DNA from 2 places in the Ferrovum sp. genome. Region 2 is predicted to be linked to the other one. Evidence: riboswitches for the same ligand, from Rfam matches in the RefSeq annotation. Region 2 holds a riboswitch; the other holds the start of a gene.

Region 1 (7,033 bases), on a different contig from region 2:
ACGCCATCCAGCAGCGAATCCAGGCGGTAAACCTGTCGATTTATTTGCAATGCGCCGCCTTTTTTCTTGAGGCCGTGTTCGGCGAATGTCTCGACCAGAACCTTCTGCGCCTCAGCACCGCCGGGGGCGACAGTTTCGGTGCGTCCGGTGGCCAGGTGAAAGTTGAGCACCGAAGTGCGGGAAAGGATCAACGGGCTGCGCCGGAGCGTTCCATGTTCCCAGCGAGCACGATTGCACGCGTGGTCGGAAAAGTCGATGACCAGGAGAATGCTGCCCTCGACGTGTCGGGAGACGACATAAGGTTTGTGGTGGCGACCGTAGCCGAATCGTTTGAGGTAGAAAGTCGAGACGGTTGCCGAGATGGCGTTTAGCGAGTCCTGGTCGAGTTTCAGATCCGGACAGGCCGGCAGGGTCCAGCGCTGAGACGAATCCCGAGCCAGCCCCTCATCGAACAGGCGCGCAACGATCGCCTCGTTAAATTTGCCCGGTATGTTCACATAGAGCCAAAGTGCCCTTTCTTCTGGCGACTCCAGATTCTGGAATGCATCTGCGGTCTCTGGACAGGCGCTGCACACCCCCATCATCTGGCGCGAACCAGCACCATCGGCGAGTTGTGCCACCTGTTCAATGGCGGCGATCAGGTCATTTCGAACGGCTGGGTCGGGGTGGGTTTCGATGGCGTCTGCCAGAGATTCTGCCAACGCTGGTTCGTCCGTTGACCAGTCCAGCACATCTTCCGTATCGAAGAGATGTTCTGCCAGAAAATCCCGCATCAAATCGGTGTTGAGGGGGAGATTGCGCAGAAAACCACGAAAATTAACCATCGGTCAGCTCCTGTTTCTTATGCAAGGGAGCGTCGGCAACGGCATCCCAAACACCTCGGTTGTCACTGCGGCGGGTTCCAGGCCGGGGTCGGTAACAGAGTTCGTTTTGTGTCACAAATGTATTTAAAATTAGACTAAATGTATAACGATAGAGAACTCTCGAACAATTTTACACTTCTCATCGTTCGTGTCAACTACCATTAGCCCCATGGTTCTCTTTCATGGTATTTCACAGAAATCAGGAGATGAAATTGTGAGTGCACCTTTTGGCAGTCGGCTGCGACGATTGCGCCAGGAACGGAAGTTGACAATGGAACGACTGGCAAAGGCCGTGGGCGTTTCAAAAAGTTACATCTGGGCCCTGGAAAACAACCCTGAGCAGCGTACCCAGCGGACCTCGGCCACCGTGATGAACAATCTTGCCAAGGCCCTGGGTATTACCATTCAGGACTTGCTGGGTGAAACACCGTCCGAAGCATTGGGCGCAGAAGCCAATCCGGAGGATGTGATTTTTTTACGGAATTACATGAACATGGATGCAGAAGATCGTGAGACCTATCGGCAGATGCTGGAGTTTTTCAGGAAGCAGAAAGACAAGTGATCTGGAAGGTGAGACACTGCGCGAAATGAAGTTGCAATATTGCTGGGATGCTCCAGTATCCCACTTGGCTATGCACCGGGGTGACCTATCAGTGGGCATCATAAAATACAAGGAGAGGCTCATGCAGACCACAGACAACCTCATCAATAACTTCACGACAAAGGCACGACAATTACTTGGCAAATCACCAACTTTTCCACAAAAACCGGGGTCCATCCTGTACAGCGCGGCATCAACCCTGTGCAAGGGAAGTTATTACCTCATGGGTTACAACCCTGGAGGGGATCCCGAATCCATTCCAACAACAATACTGAAATCGTTGCAAGGACTGCCACAACAAAGTAAAAATGCCTACCTGGACGAAGACTGGAGTGGATATCCTGAAGGGGAATCACCGTTTCAATTGCGGGTCCGATACCTGCTGTGCGCATTAGGCGAAAAACCCGAAGTAGTATGCGCCAGTAACCTGATATTTGCCAGAAGCCGTAGCGCCAAGGAGAGGATGTATCCGGGCGATGCGGACCTCTGCTGGCCGGTACATGAACTCATTCTGGATATCGTTCAACCCAAAGTAATTCTCTCCATCGGAAATTCCGATATATCGGCTTACGCATACATACGAAACAAAATGGGCTCGCCTACAAAACACACCACCCCCGCCAGACACGGCAATTGGTCGGTCCGGGCCGCACATGGAACAATCGGTTCGCATGTAATGACCGTTATTGGCCTGCCCCACCTCAGTAGATATGCCATCAATGGCGAAAATAAAGATGAAGTGATCGACTGGATACGCCAGCAAGCAGGAGAGACCAGGCCGGCAATCGAGCGCCGACATTGCCCAGACCTGAAATCGCCTGCAAGTTCGTCGCTGAAGTATTCAGGGAGGCAGTAGTTTGACATTTACAGGGGTCGCCCATCGGTCAGTACGAGTGTTGGCGCCAACAAAAAACCGCCAATGGTGATAACTTCCAGTTTATGCTGGAGTATCAGCAATCTAAGCAGAGGTGCCACCAAGTGCTATTGACAGTTTACGGGGCTACAGTTGTCACCCTGATGATGCTGTTTTACGCCTTCGAATCACGCTCCCATTGGTTTACAATGGCTTTTGCCATGGCTTGTATGGGATCGGCGGCTTACGGCTTTCTTGCCGGCACTTGGCCATTTGGAGTGGTTGAAAGTATCTGGTCACTGGTGGCGCTACATAAGTGGTGGGAACTACGTGCTCGGTGATAATCAACAATATAAAGAGCGGAGCCGGATTCTGACCAGGCTCTTTCCCACCCTCATCGGGCCCTATTCCCCGCAACTTGCTTAGGGGGGTTATTAGCGACAACCCATGGTTGACACCCCCGCTTTACGCGGTACAAAGGCTCCTGAATTCTTCACACAAGAGGGCCAGCGACTTGGACAGTGACCATGGTTGCATTCACAACGCACCGTTACAGTTCGTCGATCGAGTCTCCGTTGCTATCACCGTTGTCGTCTGGCTCTTGGGGATGGGCTATACAAATCTCAGGGATGCCGTGGCAACTCCAAATTCCGCAGGTTTGGGACGGTAGAGCGTTGAGAGTACACTAACTGTTTGAGGATCATCGCCATTGCAACATAACACAGGGTGGCACCGATGACGGCGGGGCTGTATTGCAGGAGCCGAGGCAGGAAGCCGGACAAAGTGGGATGAGGGAAACGGCCACTGAGAAAATAGAATCCGCCACTGGAAAACAGTTCCGCTCCCAGGGTGGACAGAGAAACTCCCAGCGAGAGCGCAAAGCCGTCCCCCGGATGTTTCAGTGAAAGGCGGGCGGAGAGGCGACCGCTGAGCCACAGGGTGGCGCTGGCGGGCAGGAGCAGGGCGTAGGCTGGGGTAACGCAGTAACTGGAAACACCCCCCTGGGTGATGGCCCAGGCATCCACCCCGGCGCCCAGGAGGCAGAGCGCGGGAAAGGTCCAGCGCGAGGTGAGCAGCATCCCTGCCAGGAAAAATACCGCAAGGGAGGCATCGGGGAGGTGCAGCACTGGGGTCCATTGATGATTGCGTGTCACCATAAAAACGATGGCAAGCACTAAAAATAATCGGGTTTGGGAAGGATTCCAACGGGACATGAGGGTTCTCCATAGTACATAGGGTGGAAATATAGCATTGATGAGGAACGGCCGGTGGGATCATTGCCACCGGTCAGGATTTCAGGGAGCGTAGCGCGCTGTCAGATAAAATCCCCGGCCCATCTGGTTATACAGGTAGGCTGTCTGGTAATCCTTGTTGAGCAGGTTCATGACGGAACCCTGCAGGCGCCATTGGGGGTTGATGCGATACTCGGCGCGCAGATCGGCGGTGGTGAACCCGCCCATGCGGTAGGTATTCCCTAGCCCATCATAGCGCGCACTTTCGGCACGAATCGTCGTTCCTCCACTCCAGACGGTGCTGAAGGGGCGGTCAAGGCTCAGGGAACCCGACTGGGGTGCACGGCGTGGCAGATAGGAGCCATAGGTTGCTCCCGCCGTTCGGTCCGTGGCATCCAGCAGGTCACCCACCGCCCGCACCGACCATCCCCAGAGTTGCGTCCCGTAAGTGGCTTCCACCCCGCGAATCAGGGCGTTGTTGATGTTCAGCGCGGAATAGGCAAAGGTCACGGGGTTGAGATAGGGTTCAATCAGGTTGTTGATATGGGTTTCATAAGCGTGCAGAGACCAGTCCCCCTGGTCCAGCTTGCCATTCAGGCCCGCATCGAAACTGCCAGACGTTTCCGGACGCAAATTGGGGTTGCCATAGCCCGGGTAATACAGATCATTGAAGGTGGGGGCTTTGAACGCCGTGCCGTAGGAAGTGGTGAACTTGACCCGTTCGGTCAGGGCATAGCCCCAGGCGGCACTGCCTGTGGTCCAGGTGCCGAACTGCTGGTTGATATCCCGCCGGGCTGAGAGTTGAAGTTCCTGGGGGCCGAACTGCCCCAGATACTGCAAAAACAGGCCGAGGTTGGCGCGGGAAGTCAGACCATAGGCCGTGGTGGCACTGGTGATTTCATCCGTCTGGTCATCCAGTCCGGCAACAATGGTCTGACCCGTGGCCAGAGTCAGGGTGTTTTGCCAGGTGGCGCTGTTACGCGTGGTGTTGAACTGTCCGCTCAGGGAATTGTTGTAAAAATTGCTTGAATCGTCCTGGTTCTGGGCCACGCGCCACAGGGTTTGCCAGGTGGTGGTGGGGTTCCAGGTCAGGCTCGCTCCCAACACCTGCTGGCTGGTTTGCATCGGATAGTTGTACAGGCCATAGGGACTGACCGGGGCGGAACCGGCATACTGACTGGTGCCGCTGGTATGGAGCCAGTTGACTTCGGCATCCATGCCATTGTCCAGATGCCATCCCATGCGCAGGCGTCCAGATTGGTTGTGGTAGCCATCGTTGATATTGGGGTCGGGGGTGACTCCGCATCCGGCAAAGTTGGCATTGGTGCCGTGACAGGCGGGAAATCCGGTGGTGTCGAAACCGGACACTCCACCGCTGTACCACCCGCCATTTCCCATTCCCCCACTCAGGGAGGCACTGCCCAACGTGGTGCCATAACTGCCTACGCCTGTACTCAGGGTCGGGCTGAAGGTGTCACTCCCTTTTTTGGTGAAGATCTGGATCACGCCGCCAATGGCCTCGGAGCCATACAGGCTGGAGCGTGGACCACGGACGATTTCGATGTGGTCGATCAACTCCACGGGAATATCCTGAAAGGCCGCTTGTCCGGTGGTGACCGAGCCAATTTTGATGCCATCCACCAGTACCAGCACATGATCGGCATCGGTGCCGCGCATGAAGACACTCATGCCCTGACCCGGACCGCCGTAACTGGACACATCCATTCCAACCTGACCGCGAAACAGGTCGAACAGGGTTTGAGCCTGACTGCGTTCAATGTCTGCCCGGGTAATGACCGTTACCGGCGACAGACTGTCGCTGACGGTTTCTGGGATGCGGGTGGCGGTAATGATAACCGGGTCCAGGTTGGGAACGCCGTCATCGGCATGGGCCCATGAAACAGCCAGAGAAAGAAGGGGGGTAAAGCGCCAAAGAGGGGTGGAGCGGTAAGAATAACAACGATGTGACATGACAATCTCCCTGTAGTGAAATAACAGGGAAACACCAGGGGAAAAAAGCCCAATAGCCTGAAAAACGAGATATTGAACCCGAACACTGCCTCCCCGCAGTATTTCCGGTGCGCCAGACCATTCTGGCGACTTGATGCGTGGGGCCGGTCTCCGGGCTCGTTCCCATACTTCATCGTCTTCCCAATTCAGGAGCGTTAACCCCTTTGAATCAGTGACTACAGTGATGAAGTCGTCAGAACTTACCGTTGCGGGGGCAGCACAGGGTTTACACCTGTTTCCCGTTTCACCCTCTCCGTGGACTCACGGTTTGGGCACCCCAAATGTGAAACAACTCACATTTGCACGGCGGATTTTAGCATGTAGCCAGGGGCACATAAACTGTCGTGGTCAGAGAATGGCTTGGGACATATTTCAGCGAAGTTTTTGGGTCTTTCCTATCACTTCCCCCGAAACATGATTGTCTGACCCCCTCCGGGCGATATTATTCCTGACGGTTTAACAACTCGGATGGTACCCAGAATGACTGTCATACCTACTCCACCGGAGCTCATGTCAGCGCGAGCGCGTGCCCAGGAGGCCGCTTCCATCATGGCGGCAGCGATCGCCAGGCTGGATTCCACACGTCCGCGAGAGAGTGATATTTGTCTTGGCTTCTCGGCCCCCAAGCGCCTTCATATGACTCCGTCTCAACCAGAAGGAGAGTAAAAATGAAGGCCCAAAATCGAACCGTGTCGACCAGAGTGGCGGAGTTGCCGAAACTGGCGATGAAAGAATTGTGGTCGCTGTGGGACCAGTATTTTCCGCGTCGCCCCAATCATCACAACCGGAGTTATGTTGAAGGGCGCGTGGCCTACAAGATTCAGGAGGAGGCGTTTGGTGGCATAAAGCCCGAAGTGCACCAGCAGTTGTTGCGCATCGGTGAGGCCCAATCCAGGATGAAGGTTCGCAAGACGACCGGTGTTCGGGTTGTCCCCGGTACGGTGTTTGAGCGCGAGTTCGATAACCGCGAACATCGGGTGACAGCCTTGGCTGATGGGTCATTCGAATATGAGGGGCGGCGTTTCAAGAGTCTGTCGGCGACAGCCCGCCACATCACTGGAACGCAGTGGTCTGGGCCGCTGTTCTTTGGTTTGGTGAAAACTGAGCGGAGGGCGAAATGAATATCCTGGCTTCCAGGAAACGCTGTGCGGTCTATACGCGGGTTTCCACCGACGAGCGTCTCGATCAGTCGTTCAATTCTCTGGATGCCCAGCGGGAAGCGGGCCAAGCTTATATTGCCAGCCAGCGCGCCGAAGGGTGGATTGCGGTCCCCGACGACTATGACGATGGCGGTTATTCCGGTGGCAACATGGAGCGACCAGCCTTGAAGCGCCTCATGGATGACATTCTGTCGGATCGGGTGGACATTGTGGTGGTTTACAAAATTGACCGACTGACCCGCAGCCTGGCCGATTTTGCCCGGTTGGTGGAGATTTTTGAGCGCCACAAGGTGTCGTTCGTTTCGGTGACCCAG
Region 2 (22,558 bases):
ACCTGCAGGGCAAATTTCCCCGGATAACGGCCATACAAGGTCTGTATCACCCGTTGACCCAAGGCTTCGTAAAATTCTGCGGTCAACCCCAATTCCTCCATCCGTTCACTGGCATAACGCGCCATCTCCGATTGCCGAATGGCGCGGCACACGTCTGCCGGCGCTCCCACCGTGGCCGCAATCTCTGCCAGCAGATCCGTGTCCACCGGGTTGCGGTTCGCGTGGGTAATGGTTTCTCCCTGGGCGATCTTGGTCAGTTTTCCCACCATCCCGCCAATGATGACCCGTGCAATCCTGCACTTCACCACGGTATCGAGCGCATATTTCAAAAAATCCCCCATCTGCACGAAGCAGGCGGGAGCCAGATGGGGCAAGGCCCCCATGACAAACTTCTCGGTTCTCCCTCCGGTAGTCAGCACCACCGTGTCCTGTCCCTGATTGGCAGCCACTTCGATGCCCTGGATGACGCTGGCCCGAAATGCGGCCGTCGAGTAAGGATGCACGATGCCCGTCGTCCCCAGAATGGAAATCCCCCCCACAATGCCCAGACGGGAATTCAATGTCCGCTTGGCCAGAATCTCGCCCCCCGGCACGGAGATACAAACCTCCAGGCCCTGCTGCACCAGGACCGCCTGCGCCACCTGACGCACATTGGCCTCGATGTTGCGGCGCGGCACTGGATTGATGGCAGGCCCCCCCACCTCCAGTCCGAGTCCGGGCATGGTCACCGTACCCACCCCCTCGCCGCCCTTCAGGCGTACGGCTCCGGGCGCATCCGGCAACCACCGGACATCCGCGGTCAGTGCGGCCTTGTCCGTCACGTCTGGATCATCGCCGGCATCCTTGATCACGACCGCATGGGCCGAAAAACCGTCCGACTGCCCTTCGGATACGGCAAACCGGACCCTCTCCCCATTGGGCAAGTCACATTCCACTTCTCCCGGCACCGAACCCTGAATCAGCCCAAGTACCGCTGCCCGGGCGGCGGCAGCGGAGCAGGCGCCGGTGGTAAATCCCTTGCGCGTGCCCTTTGGTTTTTTGTCCATGGACGCAGTTCAAAAAAGATCGGCGTGGACTTCAGCCAGAGCCAACAAGGCATGGAGGACGGCCACCACCAGAGTGGATCCCCCCTTTCGGCCCTCGATGAGTATCCAGGGGCATTCCGTACTCTGACTCAACAGGTTTTTTGATTCGGCTGCAGAGACGAAACCCACGGGCATTCCGATGATCAGAGCCGGCCGGATCTGATCTTCCCGCACCATTCGCAAAATCTCGAGGAGTGCGGTGGGCGCATTTCCGATGGCCACGATACTCCCTTCCAGCAACTGTCGTGCCCGGGCTTTGCGCATGGCCTGAACCGCGCGCGTCGTGTGCTGGATTTGGGCCTGAATGATCACATCCTCATCAGAAATGAACTGGTGGGGCTGCATCCCGTAATGTTCCAGACGCGGTTTGGACAGACCCACGCAGATCATTTCCACATCGGCAACGATGGGCGCCCCGCTTCGAATGGCTTGAAGCCCCGCCTCGATGGCCCGAGGATGAAAACGGGTCAACCCGTTGAAGTCAAAATCCGCCGATGCATGGATCATGCGTCGAACAACCTGCCATTGAGCATCGGAGTAAGCATGGGGGCCTGCTTCACGATCCACGATGGCAAAGGAATCATGTTCGATGCGCCGTCCCGCATCGGTAAGTTGTTCGGTGATGATCGGAGTTTTCATGGCCCGGACCTACTGGACGGAAGCAACCACGGAAGGATGGTCGTGCACATGGCCACCCTGTCCATGATCCGCAGAAAATTCACGGTATTTGCAGCCATCGCATTCCATCATGTGCTGGGCGGCGGGATCCGTCGCCTCCCGGATTCGTTGCTCCAGCAGTGCATAGATCTCCTCCTCAAACCCGAAATAACTGGACAAGGCAAAACGCACCTGCGGATATTGTACTTCGAGCGCACCGACCTGACGGCGAATGCGCTCGATCAGCGTACCGGTGAACAGATAGAAAGGCAATACGACGATTTGCCGCGCCTCCAGTTTGACCTGCCGTTGGACCACCGATTCCAGACGGGGATAGGTAATTCCCGTAAAAGCGATGTCCACCCAGGGGTGAACGCCTTCTTCGTAGAGCCAGCGTGCCATTTTTGCCACCTCGCCATTGGCCACACGGTCCGAAGAGCCCCTCCCCAGAAGAACGATCCCCGTGTTGTGAGGATCCGGCATATCCAATTGGGCCAGGGCATGGGCCAGATTGCGTTTGAGAATTGCCAGGATTTTGGTGTTCGCCCCCAGATGCGGACAATAGATGAATTCCACCGCCGGATAACGCAGACGCGCCTGCTCGATATGCTCCGGAATCTCCATTTTGACGTGACCTGCCGCATTCAGAATGAGCGGAACGACCACGACCTGCCCGCCGCGCTGGGCTGCCCTACTCAATCCCTCTTCAACCAGAATCTCCGCAAATTCGATGAAACAGACCTCGATATTCCACTGAGGTTGGCGGCAGCGCCATTGTTCCGCAAAGGATTCGATTTCCTGGTTGCCGCTCCGTTCCCGGGAACCATGCCCCACCAGCAAAATGGTTTCATTCTTCATGAGAGATCTCCGGATTCCTTGCTTGCCTTGCGATAACGATGGGAAAACGCGCCATCGTAAAGTTTCGAACGTTTGATTTCGGCCCATCCCCGGGCCCCCAAGGCGGGACTGACGATGATCATGGCCTGACTGCCAATTTTTTCCCGCCGGCACCGCTCACGGATATCGGCCAACGTCCCCCGCACGATCTTTTCTTCCCCTGGCCAACTGGCTTTTTGTACCACCAGCACCGGGCTATCCTCCGCCCATCCTGCCGCGCGCAGGGCACGCTGGATCTCGGGAAAGAGGGTGATGGACAGAAAGAGGCATAAGGTACAATGATGTGCGGCCAGGGACTCCAGATCTTCCCCGGCAGGCATCGGCGTGCGTCCGGCCACCCGGGTCAAGATCACGGTCTGGGTCACCTCCGGCAGGGTCAGCGTCTCTCCTGCCGCGGCAGCAGCGGCCAATGCAGAAGAAACACCGGGCACCACCGACCACTCGACTCGAGCCTCGTCCAACGCCCGCACCATCTCCACCAATGCGCCATAGAGCCCGGGGTCTCCCGTCTGAAGGCGAATCACGGTGACGTGGCGAGCCGCCCGTTCGATCAGCCATGCGGTAATCTCTTCCAAAGTCATGCCCTTGGAATCCCGGATTTCGCAGTGGCTGGGCGCGTAACGGGTGGCCGCTTCATTCACCAGAGACCCTGCATACAGGATGGCATCTGCCTGCTGCAGCAACTTCACCCCCTTGAAGGTCAGAAGTTCGGGATCCCCAGGGCCCGCCCCAACGAACCATACTTTACCCGCCATGAGATTCCCAACCTTGCCTGAAAGAATCCGACGCCCCGGACAACGTCCAATGCTCAGCGCACGAGAGCTTCAACACGATACTCGAGACAGTGGCGGGCAATGGGGGAGTCCCGATGACCTTTGAAAGCAACCAGCAGGGTCCAGGTCACTACCGGCTCGATCAGGACCAATACCAGGTACGAAGCCGCAAAGGTGGCCCAGGCCGAAAGTGGCGTGGGAATCTCGCTGAGCGACAGCCAGAACCCCACCATCAAGGTCACGCCACTGTAATAAAGCGCATCGAGTTTGAGAATGGTTTTGAGATCGGCCGTTTTCAAACGGTGTCCCACCGTGCCATGCAGCAGCACCAGGGGTATGGCCAGCGACAGGGTATTCACCCCCAAATGCACGAGGTCCGTGGGAACGAACAGGAGCCCCTGCAGGAGCAGGCCCAGGCCGAAACCCAACAGGGTCGGCACGAAGCCGAAGATGAGGTAGATGGGCATGGCCCCAACGAAATGCAATTCCGAGGGGCCGACCGGGAGGTGGTACATCTGCATGAACAGAGTGAAAAAAACCGCCGCAATGGCGGTACGAATCACCATCGTGGGCTGGCGGAGCAGAGCAAGACTCTGACTGCCCAAAACCCCAAGTGCCGTCACGTTCGCCACGGCGATTTTGGCGGAAGAAATATAACCTGGTTCGATATGCATGACGATTCCCTTATATGATCAAGACAGTAAGGGAGTGAGGCAGGAATACCGAGTGATCGGCAGACATCCCTGATCTTCAAGCCATTGCAAAGAACCCAGCCTTCGCCTGACCCGTTACCGCCCACACCCCGTGGCTACAACACTTCAATGAATACAGGCCGGTCTTCTGGCTTACCTTCGACGAAGCACCCACCTTCCCACACCCTCAACGGCGCAGTGGCTCTCAGGTACTCCTCAGGATTACAGCAGCGGGGGCTACGCCGGAATCATGCAGGGTCTTCCCGCATTCACCGAACTTCCCGTTTCACCTCTGGACGCGATAACGCGCACAGTGGCACCTGTATCAATGGATGCAGTATAAACCATTCGCCAGAAGCCCGTCGGACTTCGTGCTGTGTCCCGAAAAGGATTTGATACAACTGGCACACCCCCCTTCTGAGATCATGGCGGGTAATCATTTTTCGGCAGGTGGCCTGTTAAACTCCACGAAGGCCAAGGGAGGAATCGATGAAGAAATGGATCATTCCATGGACAGGCGCGCTGTTGCTTTGCCCTTCCTGGTTATGGGCGTGTACCGGAAACTGCGGAGATCAATGGGCGGTGCTGACCCCGCGTGGCACGATTGCCGACCACGAAAAAACCCTGATTCTGACGGCCCTGGGCCTGATGCTGCTGGTGGTGGTTCCCGTCATTCTCATGACCTTTCTGTTCGCCTGGAAATACCGCGCCTCCAACCCGCGGGCAGACTACGATCCTGACTGGGATCATTCCATCCTCATCGAAGGGGTGGTCTGGACCATCCCGACCCTGATCGTAGCCGTGCTGGGCTATCTCGTCTGGACATCCTCCCATGCCCTGAGCCCCTATCGACCCATCGCTTCGCAGCAACCCCCGCTCGAAGTACAAGTGGTGGCCATGGACTGGAAATGGCTGTTCATCTACCCGGAGTGGCACATTGCCACCGTCAATCAACTGGTCATTCCCACAGGTGTCCCCGTTCACTTCAGCCTGACGTCCGATGCGGTGATGAGTTCTTTTTTCATCCCGCAATTGGGTGGACAGATCTACGCCATGGCCGGCATGAAAACCCACCTGCATCTGATCGCCGACCAACCCGGCGTCTTTCAGGGCTATAACACCCAGTTCAGCGGGCAGGGTTTTTCCGGCATGATGTTTGAAACCGTGGCGACTTCCGGTGAAGCATTTCAACGATGGGTTCATCAGGTTGAAACCGGCGGTCAGGTACTCGATCGCGCCACCTTTGCCGCCCTGGAAAAGCCTTCCATCAACGAAGCACCCCGCCTCTTCGCTCTGGCGCTACCGGACCTTTTCGACCGCATCCTATCCCAGGACAGCACGCTCCGGCCGATGACGATGACGTCTCATTCCCCCGCCCCCATGACTGCCATCGAGGATTGACCCCGTGGAAGAACTCATTTTCGGTCGTCTGACCTTGCGCGAAATCCCCTATGACAACCCCATCATCATGGCAACTCTGGGCGGTTCCACCATGCTCCTGCTGTGTATTACATTCCTGATCTGGTACCACGGCAAATGGTCCTATTTGTGGAAAGAATGGTTCACCAGCGTCGACCATAAGCGGATTGGCATCATGTATGTCGTACTGGCCCTGGTCATGCTCCTGCGCGGTTTTGCCGATGCGCTGCTGATGCGTACCCAGCAGGCCCTGGCCGAAGGCAGTGCGCAGGGCTACCTGCCCCCGGACCATTACAACCAGATCTTCAGCGCCCATGGAACGATCATGATCATTTTCGTCGCCATGCCTTTTTTCATCGGCCTGATGAATATCATCGTGCCGTTGCAGATCGGGGCTCGGGACGTGGCCTATCCGTTTCTCAACTCGGTGAGTTTCTGGTTGACGGCCTCCAGCGCCGCACTGGTCATGCTCTCTCTGGGATTGGGCAATTTCTCCCATGCAGGTTGGTCGGGATACCCCCCCCTCTCGGAAAAATATTACAGTCCGGGCCCAGGGGTGGACTACTGGATCTGGGGCCTGCAACTGGGGGGAGTGGGGACCCTCATGACCGGCATCAACTTCTTTGTGACGATCCTGCGCCTGCGCGCACCCGGCATGACCCTCATGAAAATGCCGATCTTTTCCTGGACCATTCTGGTCACCAATGTACTCATCATGCTGGCCTTTCCTGCCCTCACGGTGGTTCTTGCCCTGCTGGCCCTGGACCGCTATACGGGAATGCATTTCTTCACCAACCACGGGGGAGGAAACCTGATGCTGTTCACCAATCTGTTCTGGATCTGGGGGCATCCTGAAGTGTATATCGTGATCCTCCCGGCCTTTGGCATCTATTCGGAAGTGGCAGCCACCTTTTCCAGAAAGCGGCTCTTTGGTTACACCTCCATGGTCTATGCCTCCGTCGCCATTGCCATGCTTTCCTTCATGGTCTGGCTACACCATTTCTTCACCATGGGGGCGGGTGCCAACGTCAACGCCTTCTTTGGGATTGCCACCATGATCATCGCCATCCCCACGGGGGTCAAGGTATTCAACTGGCTCTTCACCTTTTATCGGGGGCGAATCGAATTCACCACGCCCGTGCTGTGGACCCTGGGTTTTATCGTCACCTTTTGTATCGGCGGCATGACTGGTGTCTTGCTGGCCGTGCCCGGCGCCGATTTCGAATTGCACAATTCCGAATTTCTCATTGCCCATTTCCATAACATGCTGATCCCGGGCGCCCTGTTCGGCTATTTTGCCGGCTATGCCTACTGGTTTCCCAAGGTTTTCGGGTTCAAACTGGACGAAAGCTGGGGCAAACGGGCCTTCTGGCTCTGGATCGTCGGCTTCTACCTTGCCTTCATGCCCCTGTATGCCCTGGGTTTCATGGGTATGCCCCGGCGCCTCCTCCACTATGACAATGCGCATTGGCAACCCTATCTGGTGGTGGCCTTGAGCGGAACCCTGATCATCTTCGGGGGCATCCTGTGTCAGATCCTGCAACTCACCTTCAGCATTCGTAACCGCGCCCAGTTGCGCGACGAAACCGGAGATCCCTGGGATGGACGTACGCTGGAATGGTCCGTTCCCTCTCCCCCACCTGCCTATAATTTTGCCCGGATTCCCCGAATCCACACACGGGATGCCTTCCTCACCATGAAAAAGCAGGCACGAGACACGGAAGAGGTGGATTATGAGGCCATCCTCCTGCCCCGCTCTTCCAGCCTGGGCCCCCTCATGGGGGGGTTGACCTTCGTTCTCGGCTTCTCTCTGGTCTGGTACCTGTGGTGGTCGGCCATCCTTGCCCTGGCAGGCCTGCTCGGCTGCGTCATCGCCCGCTCCTGGGACGAACACACCGAGGAGGAACTCCCTGCGTCGGCAGTTCGCGCCATTGAAACGGCATTGCGCCATCCTGGCGCTTCCGCCGCCGGTACGGAAGAACACCCGTCCCTCCAAAAATTCGCCTTTGAGAGGCCCCCCCTGCCATGACCCCTGCCATGACCCCTGCCCAGCCCCTCCCAGACCTCGGAAATCCCGTTCGGGAACACCCGGACCACGATTCGGTGGATCTCACAACCTTCGGCTTTTGGCTTTACCTGATGACGGACTGCGTCCTTTTTTCTGCGCTCTTTGCCACCTATGCCGTGCTTCACAAGAATTTCGCCGGCGGGCCGACCGGCAAGGATCTTTTCGATATCCCCTATGTCTTCGTCGAGACCCTATGCCTGCTTCTATCCAGCACCACCACCGGCTTTGCCCTGTTGTCCATGCAACGCCAGGACCGCACTCGTCTGCTCTGCTGGTTGGGATTGACCGCCTTACTAGGCCTGGGTTTCATCGGAATGGAGATCCATGAATTCATCCGCCTCGTGAGCGCAGGAAATGGCCCCCAGCGCAGTGGCTTTCTGTCTGCCTTTTTCACGCTGGTGGGAACCCATGGATTGCACGTCACCATCGGTCTGCTCTGGATGATCAACCTGATCCTGCAAATCGGGCGCCGCGGGATCACCGTTCCCATTCAGTCGCGCCTGATCCGACTCAGCCTGTTCTGGCATTTTCTTGACCTGATCTGGATCGGCGTCTTTACCCTCGTTTACCTCATGGGAGTCCGCTCATGAAGACATCCGTCGCCCGCCATGGCTCCCTGCGCGCCTATCTGGGCGGATTTGCCGCCTCCCTGTTCCTGACCCTGGCCTCCTTCGGACTGGTTCTCTATGGCCCCCCCCTGGAGTCTTCACTCCTGTTCGGAACACTCGCCCTGCTGGCCATTCTCCAGATCATCCTCCAGATTTATTTTTTCCTGCATGTGGATACCTCTTCCGAACAACTCTGGCACCTGCTTCCCCTCCTCTATACCCTCCTCATCGTCACCCTGCTGGTGGGCGGCACGCTATGGATCATGCACAATGCCAACCTGCACATGATGTCGGGGATGGACCCCTAGGAATGAACACCCTCGCCTTCGGGGCCGCCCCTTCCCGGCGGGACCTCCTGTCCCTGATCAAGCCGGGCATCGTGCTGGCCAATCTGGTTTCCGTGATCGGGGGATTTGGCCTGGCCGCTCGAGGACAGGTCACCTGGTCCCTGCTCGATGCCACCCTCTGGGGCGCCGCCCTGATCCTCAGCGCGGGCTGCGTCTTCAATAACCTCATCGACCGGGACATCGACTCCCTCATGCAACGTACCCGACAGCGCCCCCTGACGCAGGGGCGGATCACCCCCACGCAAGCCCTGACCTGGGGCACCCTGTTGCTGGGCAGCGGCGCCTGGGTGCTGGGATGCTATACCAATCTCCTGACCCTGGCGGTTTCCCTGACCGGCTTTTTCGTCTATGTTGGCTTGTACAGCCTGTACTTCAAACGTCACTCCTGGCTGGGTGTCTGGGTCGGCAGCATCGCCGGAGCCATCCCTCCCCTGATGGGCTATACGGCCGTCACCCACCACCTTGGGCCGGGCGCCTGGTTCCTGTTTCTGATCTTCTGCCTGTGGCAAATCCCCCATGCCCATGCCATCGCACTCCTGCACCTCGAGGATTACCGCCGGGCCGGGCTCCGTCTCCTGCCCCTCACACACGGCGAAGAGGTGGTTCGCCAGCGTATGCCCTACTACATTGGGGCCTTTCTGCTGGCTACCCTGCTGCCTTTCTTCCAGGGGCTGACCGGGCCAGCCTACCTGCTTGTGATGCTGACGGTGGGCGGGGGCTGGCTGGGAACCACCTGGAAAACCCGTCATCATCTCCACCTGAAGTCCTGGGCCCGGAGCCATTTTCTCTTCTCGATTCTGGCCATCATGATCCTCAACCTCATGCTGGTGCTCGACCCCACCGTCCTGTTTCGAGGCCCCTGAGCCGCCCGTGACCCGGACCAGGGAAGGCACTTGCCGAAGGGTGAAACTTCCGTCAAACCCGTCACAGAATGAAACACTTCTGCAGAAATGCTAGGATTACCATGAGGGCCGCTTCCCCCTATCCACAAGAGGTGTTCCATGGCAAAACGTGCTTCAACCCCGCCCCTTCCCCACGATCGCCCCGGACTGGACAAAGTGTCGCTCCAGCGCAGCATTTCCAATCATCTGCTCTTTACTGTCGGCAAGACCCGGGACAAGGCCTCTCACCATGATTGGTTCATGGCCGTTGCCCATGCCGTGCGCGACTGCATGACGGAAAACTGGATTCAGACCCAGGAGCGGCTTCACCAGCACGAAGGCAAACGGGTCTATTACCTCTCCCTCGAGTTTCTCCTCGGCCGAATGTTGGTCAATAGCCTCTACAATCTTGAATTGCTCGACACCTGCCGGGAATGTCTGGCCGATCTGGGGGTGGACTTCGAGTCGATCCGCGCCGTGGAAGAGGATGCGGGCCTGGGCAACGGGGGATTGGGACGCCTGGCCGCCTGTTTCATGGATTCCCTGGCCACCCTGGACTACCCGGCCTGTGGTTATGGCATTCGCTATGAATACGGCATGTTCCATCAGGACATCGAAAATGGCGAGCAAATCGAACGTCCGGACAACTGGTTGCGTTTTGGCAACCCTTGGGAATTCCGCCGTCCCGAAATCAGTTACGAGATTCACTTTGGCGGAAAAGTCACCCACTACCGCGAAGAAGACGGCGTAGCCCGCTATCACTGGGTGGATACTGAAGTCGTCCTCGCTCTGGCCTACGATCTTCCCGTCCCCGGACATGCCACCCCAACCACCAACAGTTTGCGCCTATGGTCAGCCAAAGGCACCCATGAATTCGATCTGCGCTACTTCAATGAAGGTGATTACATGGAGGCCGTCGCCAACAAGAACGACTCCGAAAATCTTTCCATGGTCTTGTACCCCGATGATTCCAGCATGGAAGGCCGGGTGTTGCGCCTCAAACAACAATACTTTTTTGTCAGCGCCTCCCTGCAGGACATCATACAGCGCCATTTGAATCATCATCCCGACCTGAGCAGGCTGGCCGACAAGGTAGCCATCCAGCTCAACGACACCCACCCCAGCCTGTGCATCCCGGAACTGATGCGCCTGTTGCTGGACGTGTATCACTGGGACTGGGATTCGGCCTGGAACCTCACAACCCGCCTGTTTTCCTATACCAACCACACCATCATGCCCGAAGCGCTGGAAACATGGAGCGTCGACTTGATGGAGAAACTGTTGCCCCGCCATCTGCAACTGATTTATGAAATCAACCACCGCCTGCTTGAAGAAGTACGCCACCATCATCCCGGCGACCCCAGCATACTGCAGCGCCTTTCGCTCATCGACGAAACAGGCGGGCGGCGTGTCCGCATGGCTCATCTGTCCATCGTCGGAAGCCATCATGTCAACGGGGTCGCCCAGTTACATACCCAGTTGCTCAAGACCACGACCTTTGCCGAATTCGATGCCCTCTATCCGGGCAAGATCCTCAATGTCACCAATGGGATCACGCCACGACGCTGGCTCAATGAAGCCAATTTCCGTCTTTCGGCCCTGCTTTCAGAGACTCTGGGCGAAGCCTGGAAAAATGATCTGTCCCAACTCTCGGCACTGGCCCATCGGGCCGACGATGAAACATTCCAGCATCGTTTCAGAGCGGTGAAACAGGCTAATAAAGAGGCCCTGACCACATATCTGCTCCACCGCCACGGCATGACGCTCGATCCCGAGACCCTGTTTGACGTACAGGTCAAACGAATTCACGAATACAAGCGTCAACTGCTCAATGTACTGGGGGTTATCACCCGCTACAACCGCTTGCGTTCGGGACAAGGTGATCACATGGTCCCCCGTACCGTCATCTTCAGCGGCAAGGCGGCCCCCGGCTACGTCGCAGCCAAGCGCATCATTGCCCTGATCCACGCCGTGGCCGAAGTCGTCAACAACGACCCCCTGGTTAACGACCGGCTCAAGGTCGTCTTCATTCCCAATTACAATGTCACCATTGCCCTGCGTCTCATTCCTGCCGCCGAACTGTCGGAACAAATCTCCACTGCCGGTACCGAGGCCTCAGGAACGGGCAACATGAAACTAGCGCTCAACGGCGCCCTCACCCTGGGGACCCTGGACGGAGCCAACATCGAAATTGGGCAAGCCGTGGGATGGGATAACTTCTTCGTGTTCGGAGAGACTGCCGAGCAGATCGCACAACTTCAAAAAAGCGGTTACCACCCACAGGAATTGGTCCATACCCACGATGAGTTACGCCAGGTATTGGACATGATAGGCCAGGGGTATTTTTCCCCCGACCAGCCCCATCGCTTCGCGCCCATCGTGGAAGAACTCACCACCCGCGACCGATTTTTCCTGCTGGCGGATTACGAAGCCTACATCGCCGCCCAGGAACGGGTGGACGATGTCTACCGAAACCCCACGGAATGGACCCGGCGCTCCATCCTCAATGTTGCGCACATGGGGGTTTTCTCCAGCGACCGGTGCATCCAGGAATACGCCCGAAACATCTGGCATCTGAACCACTGAACCGCCGGATTCCCGTCGAATCAGGCAGGGTCATGAAAGCGCTTTTTACGGGGGAGAGGCAGATGGGCAATGATATCAGCCATCAACTCTCCCGAGTGACCTGAACCGTAGATCTGGCTCCCGGCATAACTCTGTTGCAACTGGTAGGCCAGGGCCTGTGCCATAGCCTGGGGTTTCCAGGGGCTGTCGCGCACGTTGCTGGCACGTTCCCGCCCATTCTGACGCTCGCCCAGATTCACCACCGGCGTACCCAGAAAAGCGCATTCGCGGATCCCCACGCTGGAATTACCGATCAAGCAGCGCGCCTGACGCAATAAACGCAAGAACAGGCGCCCTTCCAGATTAGTGATCATTCCCATGGGCGCATGAGGATGATCGCGCCGGAAATCGGTCACTGCCCGGGAGGTGGCTTCCGATCCTGCATCGCTGTTGGGGTTGAAGACCACGAAAGGCAAACCACTGGCGCTGACCACCTGCAGGGTCATCATCATGTGGCGATAACTGGACTCATGCTCCGTGGTATCCGCATGCTGCAATACCATGATGAATTCGCCCTCGAGGTCGAAATGATCCAATCCCTCCTGCCCAACCAGCGCCAGTGCCAGGTCATCCAGAGAGATCTGGCAGGCTTCCCGCGCCAGATCGATGGAGGGACATCCGGTCACATAGATACTGTCCGGGTGTTCCCCCATGCGCATGAGACGCGCTGCCGCCTGGGCATTGGCCACCAGATGAATGTCGGATAACTTGGTCACGGCATGACGTACCCGCTCATCGATATTTCCGGTGATTTCCCCACCTTGTACATGGATCAGGGGGATCCCCAAATAGGATGTAGCCACTGCCGTCCCGAGCGTTTCATAGCGATCGGCGATGGTGATGACCCAATCGGGACGATGGGTCTCCAGGTGGCGCGTCGTAAATAAAATGGTCTGCGCCGTCGTTTCCGCCATCCGTCCAGGGTCATTTCCCGGAACCAGCGTCTCCCCTTCTGCGGCCACATGAAATCCGTCTTCGCGAATCAGGTCAGCCACCCGGCCATGTCGGTCAGAAAGTGCAGAACCGGAACAAAGGCAATGTAAATCAACCCGTTCCAGTCGATTCAAGGCTTGCAGGGTGCTTCGGATTCGGGAATAACTGGGACGGGCGGTGATGGCAACAAGAATTTTACGGGCAACGGACATCATTGAGTTCCATGAGATGATCTTTGGGAAGCGCGTGGGCCAGTACCTGGCCGAGAAGGCGAGGCAACGCTTCGTAACCCAACCCGCCTCCCGGTTTCTTGAAAGCCAGATCAGAACGTGTCAGGGAATGTCCGGCCGGCAGATCCTGGGTAGTCACCCAGGATCTGCCGAAAATGGCAGGATCAAAACCCAATCGTTCGAGTTGTACGGACTTCAGGACGGGCGAGGTACGCATACTCCAGGCGAAGAGCGCACCATCCACCAGCGCTTTTAGCCCGGGGGGGGTAAGGGAGGCCGGAACATCCGGTCCGAACATGCGTTCATGCAACGTCAGATGAACTTCCAGGAGTGAGGCGCCCAGATAAGTCGCCACGATCCCTGGAACAGGCGAGGCCGAATGATCGGACAACCCGACCGGAAAGGCAGGCTCCGCCTCGAGCAAGGTTTCCAGCAGATTGAGGCCCACCTCCTGCGGGGGGGTGGGATAACGGCTGGTACAGTGCATCAGCGCCACGGGTGAACCGTGCCGCTGGAATTCTTGTGCCAGGGTCAGTAAATCTTCGGAAGCCATCAGACCACTGGAGAGCAGGACGGGTTTTCCGGTGCGTCCCACCCATTCCAGCAATTCCGGGTTATGAACTTCACCGGAGGCGATTTTCCAGGCCACCATACCCAGGGCGTCGAGCCATTCACAGGCACGAACGGAAAAAGGACTGCTCAAAAACACCAAGCCATGACGCTCTGCGTGATGTTTGAGCATCTTCCACTGTTCAAACGTAAATTCCATACGCTGCCAGTAGTCATAACGAGAGCGGTCCTGCAGGCTGAAAGGAACGCGCCAGGGTTCGTGCACCGTACTTTCTTCTGCGGCCAGATGAGTTTGAAATTTGACGGCCTGCACCCCGCACTCGGCAGCCACTTCGATAAAAGCCATGGCCTGTCCCAGACTGCCCTCATGGCTTTGAGCGACCTCGGCGATAACGAAAGGAGGGTGATCCGGACCGATGTCATAGTCAGAAATTCTCATGAACGGGTCCTGTATGAGTGGTAATTTGTACCAGTCAATTATATCAACGGGCACTTTTGCGATTGTAACAAATGGTTCTTCCCGGCTGCGTCTCCTTCGGAAAAACGAACATCATGAACCCTCGATCTTAAGTCACAATTAGACTCGCCGGAGTCAGGGTGGTTACAGTACACAAGAAAATCTCGGCTTATAATGCCACCTCCTCCCCCTCTGGACCGATCTCCCTGTGACCACGACGATTCCCGAGCACCGCCCCACCCTTTCGGGCTCCCTCTGGATGCTGGTGGCGGGTCTGAACTTTGCTCTGATGGGAGTCTTTGTCAAGTGGGGCGCGCAGGATTTCAGTGCCTCGGAACTGGTATTTTACCGTTCACTGTTTGGCATGCTCTTCCTCCTGATCGTCGCCCGTCAGCCCCTCGGGGCCTACGCCACGGTACATTGGTTCCGCCACCTGGGACGCAGTCTATCCGGGCTGATTTCTCTCTGGCTATACTTCCTGGCCCTGGCCCATTTGCCCCTGGCCACCGCCGTCACCCTCAACTACACCTCTCCCCTCTTTCTGGCGGCCATCCTGCATTTCACCCATCCCCATGACTCCCGCCCGGGGTTACTGGGACTTCTGGGACTGGGGTTCGGGGGCGTGATCCTGCTATTGCAACCCCATCTGACTCCACAACAGTGGGCCTATGCATTGATTGGGCTTCTATCGGGCATGGGCGCCGGACTTTCCTACGCCCAGATTCGCAGCATGGCCCGTCTGGGCGAACCGGACTGGCGGGTCGTGTTTTATTTCACCACCCTTTCCACCGTGGTGACCGGCCTGACCCTGCCTTTTCAACCCACCCATGCCTGGTCCCTGCATTCCCTGTCCATCCTGGCCGGACTGGGATTGTTTGCCACGCTCGGGCAACTCACCATGACGCGCGCCTACCGCACCGGTGTGACCTTGGTGGTTGCCAACCTGGCCTATGGCACCATCGTCTTTTCCACCCTGCTGGGAATGGTATTTTTTACCGAACGTCCCTCCCTGACAACCTGGCTCGGCATCGGAGTGGTCATTCTGGCCGGCGTGGGGTCGAGTCTCTGGCGCTCGTCACTGCCCGCCAGATCCCTTCCAGCAGTTGCAGCGGAGTCGGGGGGCACCCCACCACCACCACGTCCACCGGAATGACCCGACGAACCCCACCCAGACAGGCATAGGATTCCCCAAAACACCCCCCATCGTGCCCGCAGTCCCCGACCGCCACCACCCAGCGAGGTTCCGGCAATGCCGCGTAGGTACGGCGCAGAGCCTCCTCCATGTGACGGGAAACGGGGCCCGTCACCAACAACAGATCGGCGTGGCGCGGACTGGCAGAAAAACGCAGACCCAACCCGGTCAGGTTGTACTGGGGAGCATTGAGCGCATGGATTTCCAGTTCGCAGCCGTTGCACGACCCCGCGTCCACATGCCGAATCACCAGGGCCCGCCCGAAGCGCTGCCACAAGGCCTGTTGCCAGGTATCCAGATCAGCCTGCGGCCAGGAAAAAGATTCACTGCGCAGCCCATGGCGTAAAATCTCGCTCAAAATATTGGCCATCATCCATCCTGTCCGCTGTAACTCAAGTTGAAGGATTTGTTGATCAAGGGAAAGTCCGGCACGATATTGCCCTGCACCGCATGTTCCAGAACGGGCCAGTTGCTCATCGACACGTCTTCCGGATGCCAGCGCCGCACCTGCCCTCGAGCCCCCATTTCCAGGGCGACGAATACCTCGCCGCGCCACCCCTCCACCCAACCCACCCCAATCCCCGCACACAGCGGGGGCGTGTCGTCCCAATGGCTCGGTCCGGACGGCAAATGTTCGACAAAATGACGGATCAGGCGCAAGGATTCAAAGACTTCATCGAAGCGCACAGCCACCCTTGCCGCCACATCCCCCTGGGTGCGCGTCGCCATGCGCACTTCAGCCTGCGCATAAGGTGGCGTGGGACAGGATACACGCAGATCCCAGGCCTGGGCCGAGGCTCGTCCCGCCAACCCCACCAGACCAAGACGGGCAGCCAACTCCGGGGACACCCGTCCCGTGCCCAAATAACGGTCCTGCACCCCCGCGTGCTCCTGTAACAGGTCCCGCAACCGGTACACTTCCCTCTCCAAAGTCACGCATTCCTCCCGCAGGGATTGGCAGTCGCTGGCAGTCAACGCCCGGGCCACACCCCCCAGTTGGATCTGGTCGCGCAGATAACGATGTCCCACCAGACTTTCGTGGGTGCGCAAGGCATTTTCCTTGAGCGCCCAGAACAGGGAAAACCCGGCACTCAATCCCACGTCGTTGCACAGGTACCCCAAATCTCCCAGATGGTTGACCAGACGCTCCCGTTCCAGCCAAAGGGCACGCAGCCACTCGGCCCGTTCCGGAACCTGCCGCCCCAGAATGGATTCCAGTGCCTGAGCCGTCGCCCAGGCACCGGCCACCGTACTGTCGCCGGATACCCTTCCGGCCAGATGAATCAACTCTGCTGGCGCAAGGGATTCGGCCCGTTTCTCGATCCCCTTGTGGGTATACCCCAATTGGGTGTCGAGGCGCAGTACCCGTTCTCCCACCACGGAAAAGCGAAAATGTCCCGGTTCGATGACGCCGGCATGCACGGGCCCCACAGGGATTTCATGCACCCCTTGCCCGCTCACCGTGACAAACGGATAGGGTTCCCGGACCCGTGGGGGGTAAGCCTGTCCGCCTTCTCCTTTCCGCAACGGGAAACGGTCGGGGGGCCAGGCGTTGTGGCGCAGCCACGGGCGCCCATCCGCGGCCCCCTGGGCAAGCAGGCCCAGCAGATCATGGGTGGCGCGTTGCAGACGATTGGCATTGGCGAACACGTCATCCAGGGCCGGGTAGGTGGGATCCCGGGCCGGAAGGGGCACACGCACCCAGCAGAGTCCCTCCTGCACCGCCAGGGCCAGATGCAGGTCAAAGGTTTCTTCCCCTTCGTCGCTGCCCCATAGAGAAACCAGGCGCGCCCCGCGTTCCTTTTGCCCCAGACAGAGATTCCGCAGATCCTCCCGGGATACTGTCTCCTGCCAGGCCGGCACAGTGCCCGGCAAGGTCCGCACGATGGGCATCGAGGTCGTCACGGTCCTAACCCAGCAACGCGGCAGCCTGACGGTACCAGATCGCCAGGGCCGGCGGCAGATAGAGGCCGAGGATCAAGACCAGAGTCAGGTGCAGAAACACCGGCAGGATGGCCGGAGGGTGGGGCAGGCGCTGTCCGGTGGCCGGGCCGAAGACCATGGGCTGGACTTTGCCCAGAATCGCCGCAAAAGCCACGCCCAGAGCACCCAGCAAAATGGGGGTGGCCCAGGGCTGTTCATGCATGGCCGTGGTCAGGATGAGGAACTCGCTGGCAAAGATGCCAAAAGGAGGCATGCCGAGGATGGCCAGTGCGCCCAGCAATAGCCCCCAACCGATGGTAGGACTGGTGCGGATCAAGCCGCGAATCTGCGCCATGAGTTGGGTCCCGCTCTTCTGGCTGGCGTGTCCCACGGCAAAAAAAATGGCTGATTTGGTGAGGGAATGCATCGTCATGTGCAGTAGTCCGGCAAAATTGGCCACCGCTCCCCCCATCCCGAAGGCAAACGTCATCAACCCCATGTGCTCGATGGAGGAATAGGCAAAAAGACGCTTGATATCCTTCTGACGCATCAGAAAAAGCGTTGCCACAACCACGCTGAAAACCCCAAACCCCATCATCAGATGCCCGGCAAAAGGCTGGTGCAAGGCACCATCCACCAGTACCTTGGTACGTAATATTGCATACAGGGCCACATTGAGCAACAAGCCGGACAGCACTGCGGAAATGGGCGTCGGACCTTCAGCATGAGCATCGGGCAGCCAGTTATGGAGCGGGGCAAGTCCTACTTTGGTGCCATACCCCACCAGCAGAAACACGAAGGCCAAAGAAACGATGGTGGGCTCCAGCTGCCCCTTGACCTGGGCCAGATGGGTCCAGAGCAGGGCATTCCCCCCTTCTCCCAGAACTTTTTCCGCAGCAAAATAGAGCAACAGGGTACCGAAGAGGGCCTGGGCGATGCCGACTCCGCACAGAATGAAATATTTCCAGGCCGCTTCCAGACTGGCCGGAGTTCGATACAGGGACACCAGCAATACCGTGGTCAGAGTTGCCGCCTCCATGGCCACCCACAGCAGCCCCAGGTTATTGGTGGTCAAAGCCACCAGCAACGTGAACAGGAAGGCCTGGTACATGCCGTGATAAAGACGCAACCGGTTTTCCGAAAGCCGCCCGTGCTGCACTTCATTTCGCACGTAGGGACGGGAGAACCACGCCGTGGTCGTGCCCACGAAAGCCGTCAACCCCACCAGAAAGACGTTGAAGGGATCCACCACGAACTGTTCATCCCAGGCGCTCACCCGCCCCTCCCGCAGCACCCGCATCGCCAGAAACGCTGCAGCCCCCAGGGTGGCGAGGCTGAAAAGAAGATTGGCCTGCGGTGCCCGCGCCCGTTGCCCCGTGACGCCCAGCCAAAGCCCGCCCAGCAATGGAAAACTCAACAGTACCCAAATCTCCATGTCATTCTTCCTTGAGTTTTTCCATGTGGCGGATATCCAGACTGTCGAAGGTTTCGCGGATCTGAAAAAAGAAGATCCCAAAAATGAACATGCCCACCAGCACGTCGAGGGCCACTCCCAGTTCCACCACCATGGGCATGCCATAAGTGGCCGAGGTAGCCGCCAGGAACAGGCCATTTTCCAGAGCCAGAAAACCAATGACCTGGGGCACGGCTTTACGGCGCGTGATCATCATCATGAAAGACAGCAACACGCTGGCCAGGGCAATGCCCAGGGTATTGCGCAAGATGGTGCTGGAAAAATGCGAGATGGGCAAAGCCAGGTTGAATGAGAAAATCACCAGGCCAATCCCGACCAGCATCGTGGTGGGAATGTTGATCAGGGTTTCCACGTCCCATACCACGTCCAGACGGCGAATCAGGCGATGCAACAGCAGGGGAAGGATCAGGACCTTGGTGAGCAGGGTCAAGCCCGCCGAATAGTACAAATGGGGCTGATGCGTCAGCCAGGCACTGTCCACAATGGACAAGGTCAGGATCAGTCCTTGCCAGGCGAAGAGGTGAATCAGGGTCAGGATGCGGCGCTGGGAAAGCATGGCAAAGGCGATCAGAAGCAGCAACGAGGCAAACAGATCGAGCAGTTGCTGTGCAAAGGGGGCCGGGTTCCAGTGACTCATGCTCACGAACCCAGCAGGTAATGCAACAGAATGGCCAAGACCGCCAGCAGAAAAGCCGTCCCCAGATATTCCGGGACGCGAAACAAACGTTGTTTGGCCGAAACGGTTTCCAGCACGGCCAGGCCTGCGCCCATCACCGTCAATTTCAGCAGAAACAGGATCAAGGCCCCCAGGATCCCCCATCCCTGCTGACTGTCGGTCAGGCCAAAGGGCAGGAAAAGCGCAAAGCCAAGACTAAAATAGATCAGCAATTTCAGGGCACTGGCCCATTCGATGAGGGCCAGATGACGTCCCGAATATTCCAGGATCATGGCTTCGTGGATCATCGTCAGTTCCAGATGGGTCTCCGGATTGTCTACCGGGATCCGTCCATTCTCCGCCAGCAGCACCATCAGGAAAGCAACCCCGGCAAAAGCCAGACTGGGATAGAGATAAAATCCACGCGCCGCGAATCCGGTCACCATGAAACGCAGGGAAGTACTGGCATTGAGGGACGCGATGGTAAAAAACACCATGAGGAGTGCGGGCTCCGCCAGAAAGGACACCAGCATTTCACGGCGTGCCCCCAGCGAGCCGAAAGCCGTCCCCACATCCATGGCCGCCAGTGCCAAAAACACCCGGGCCAGGGACAACAATCCCACCAGAGCAATCACGTCCACTGCACCGGCCAGGGGAAGATCGGTGATGACCATGGGAATCAGACTGGCGGTCAATCCCATGCACCCGAACAGGAGATACGGGGTCACCCGCAACAGGGGAGAGGCTGTTTCCGCCAAGACCACCTCCTTGTGAAACAGTTTGAATAACTGCCGATAGGGCTGCATCAGGGAGGGGGCCCGCCTGTTTTGCAACCAGGCCCGCCAGATTCCCACCCAGCCCATCAACAGCGGTGCCAGCAGGATGCCCAGAATCTCTTGCCCGCCCTGGAGCAACCAGTTTACCGGCGTCATGGCCGGGTCCCCGTGACAAGCGCCAGCAAGGCCAGCAGGGTGGTAAAACTGAACAGCAGATAGGTGGAGATGCGCCCTTGCTGCAACCCCCCCACCACCTTCACCAGGCGGGCCACGCCCCGCACCAGCGGCAGGTAGCAGAGGGCCCAAAGGGGGTCGCGCACCTCGCTGTGGTAATGCGGATGAGGATCGAAGGGACTGGGAATCTCCCGTGACAAGCCGAAGAATGATTCAAAAATCTGCTTGATCGGCTGACCAAACCCATCAGCACTGTCCTGCATGCGCGCAGTCTGGAAGGGGTAGCCGCAGTCCCAGGCCGGAGCCCGCCGCCAACGGCCATGAAAAAATCGTCGCACCCCCAGAAAAGTCAAACCCACACTCACCAGGATAACGGCAAACAGGATCAGCGGGCTGTAACTCGCCCGGCTGGCCGCGACCGGGGTGACCCATAACCAGCCGTGTCGGGCAGCACTGGCCCCCAATCCCTGCCCCACCAGCGCATGGGTCACCGTATCCAGTTGCAGGATGACCGAACTGGGAAACAGGCCCAACAACACACAACCCAGGGCCATCCACCCCATCCCGAAACGCTCCCAGAAACCGATGTCGTGTACCTCGCCAGGCACCAGGCCCCGCGCCTGCCCCAAAAAAATGATGCCGTAAAACTTGACCATGGCAAATCCTGCCAGAGCCCCGACCAATGCCAGCACGGCGGCACCCAAAGGCAGGACCATATTGAGCCAGGGCTGCGGCAGGTCGGGGCGCAGCAGATAGGCCTGCAACAACAGCCATTCCGAGACAAACCCGTTGAAAGGCGGCAACCCGGCCAAGGACAGGATGCCCACCAAACTCAGTCCCGCCGCCCAGGGCATGACCCGGATCAGCCCCCCCAATTTGGCCATGTTCCGCTCTGCCGTGGCGTGCAGCACCGATCCTGCGCCCAGAAACAACAGGCCCTTGAAAAAAGCGTGGTTGAGGGCGTGATACAACACTGCCGCCAGGGCCAGGGCAGCAACCGTTTCTTGCCCGGCTCCATGGAACAGCAAGGTCAGACCCAGCCCACTCAGAATCAACCCCATGTTTTCTACGGAAGACCAGGCCAGCAACCGCTTGATATCAGATTGAACGGCGGCGAAGAGCACGCCGAAGAGTGCCGTCAGGGAACCCAATCCCACCAGGAGCGCGCCCCACCACCACAAGGGCTGTCCAAGCAGATCGAAAAGTACCCGCAACAGGCCATACAGGGCCATTTTAAGCATGATCCCGCTCATCAGCGCCGATACCGGAGAAGGTGCTGCCGGGTGGGCTTCGGGCAACCAGGAGTGGAGTGGCAGCAGACCTGCCTTGGCGCCAAACCCGATCAATGCCAGAAAGAACGTCACGCTCGACCAGAAACTGCTCAAGGAATGATGCCGGAGCGTGGCAAATGCATAATCGCCGCCTGCGCCGCTTTGTAACAAGCCAAAACACAGCAGCAGGGCGATGGCACCCAGGTGTGCCATCAGGAGATACAGAAAACCCGCCTCACGAATCGCCGGAATCTCATGATCGGTGGTCACCAGAAAGTAGGAGGAAAGCGCCATGCCTTCCCAGGCCACCATGAAGAAGTAGGCATCATCCGCCACCAGCACCATCCCCATGCTGGCGAGAAAAAACGCATAAAGCAGGGTCAGGCGCTGAAAATCGCCCGCTTGAGTTTCTGCCATGCGCCGGAAATACCCCGTCGCATAAGCACTGATCCCACTTCCCGCCAGACCCAGCAGAGTCAGAAAAAACGCCGACAGAACGTCGAGACGCAAATGAAACGGCATACCCGGCAAGCCGATGGGCAGAACCAGAGTCTGTGCCCCCCCCTGCAGAGCCCAAAGCCCTGCCCCGGCCATGAGGACGGATAACCCCGTGATCAGGGGAAACAACAGGGACCGCCCCAACCGGGCGGGCAGTACCAGCCCCAGCAAGCCCAGCCCGCCCCACCCGGTCAGGATCAGTCCTACGAGATCGAGGGGCAGCAAGGTCATGGGTTCAATCCTGCGACAAGCGGCTGCGCGGCATGCGTGCCAATTGCTCGGAAGAACCCCGGGCGTGGATGAATTCCCGGATCATCTGGCGCACCACTTGGGAAGGCGTCAGATCATGCAAG

The links. Region 2 has a riboswitch for cobalamin ahead of M6F29_RS03185 (energy-coupling factor ABC transporter permease). Riboswitches for the same ligand answer to the same signal wherever they lie in the genome.
Region 1: another riboswitch for cobalamin. It lies ahead of M6F29_RS05280 (TonB-dependent receptor domain-containing protein); the one in region 2 lies ahead of M6F29_RS03185 (energy-coupling factor ABC transporter permease).

The regions. Positions count from the first base shown of each region.
Region 1 covers NZ_DAHVHV010000016.1:808-7,840, forward strand. Annotated here, with positions in the region: gene M6F29_RS05260 (hypothetical protein) at 1-824, opposite strand, end outside; gene M6F29_RS05265 (helix-turn-helix domain-containing protein) at 1,078-1,425, shown strand; gene M6F29_RS05270 (hypothetical protein) at 1,547-2,320, shown strand; gene M6F29_RS05275 (hypothetical protein) at 2,941-3,531, opposite strand; gene M6F29_RS05280 (TonB-dependent receptor domain-containing protein) at 3,613-5,520, opposite strand; cobalamin riboswitch at 5,645-5,854, opposite strand; gene M6F29_RS05285 (DUF2924 domain-containing protein) at 6,228-6,680, shown strand; gene M6F29_RS05290 (recombinase family protein) at 6,677-7,033, shown strand, end outside.
Region 2 covers NZ_DAHVHV010000007.1:7,139-29,696, reverse strand. Annotated here, with positions in the region: gene M6F29_RS03205 (cobalt-precorrin-5B (C(1))-methyltransferase) at 1-1,046, opposite strand, end outside; gene M6F29_RS03200 (precorrin-8X methylmutase) at 1,056-1,724, opposite strand; gene M6F29_RS03195 (sirohydrochlorin chelatase) at 1,734-2,600, opposite strand; gene cobM (precorrin-4 C(11)-methyltransferase) at 2,597-3,394, opposite strand; gene M6F29_RS03185 (energy-coupling factor ABC transporter permease) at 3,448-4,086, opposite strand; cobalamin riboswitch at 4,226-4,443, opposite strand; gene cyoA (ubiquinol oxidase subunit II) at 4,594-5,505, shown strand; gene cyoB (cytochrome o ubiquinol oxidase subunit I) at 5,522-7,552, shown strand; gene cyoC (cytochrome o ubiquinol oxidase subunit III) at 7,549-8,181, shown strand; gene cyoD (cytochrome o ubiquinol oxidase subunit IV) at 8,178-8,507, shown strand; gene cyoE (heme o synthase) at 8,510-9,409, shown strand; gene M6F29_RS03155 (glycogen/starch/alpha-glucan phosphorylase) at 9,548-12,013, shown strand; gene neuC (UDP-N-acetylglucosamine 2-epimerase) at 12,034-13,200, opposite strand; gene M6F29_RS03145 (N-acetylneuraminate synthase family protein) at 13,181-14,224, opposite strand; gene M6F29_RS03140 (DMT family transporter) at 14,451-15,395, shown strand; gene M6F29_RS03135 (NADH-quinone oxidoreductase subunit B family protein) at 15,280-15,804, opposite strand; gene M6F29_RS03130 (hydrogenase large subunit) at 15,804-17,339, opposite strand; gene M6F29_RS03125 (hydrogenase 4 subunit F) at 17,344-18,792, opposite strand; gene M6F29_RS03120 (hypothetical protein) at 18,794-19,468, opposite strand; gene M6F29_RS03115 (respiratory chain complex I subunit 1 family protein) at 19,471-20,418, opposite strand; gene hyfB (hydrogenase 4 subunit B) at 20,415-22,436, opposite strand; gene M6F29_RS03105 (ribbon-helix-helix protein) at 22,441-22,558, opposite strand, start outside.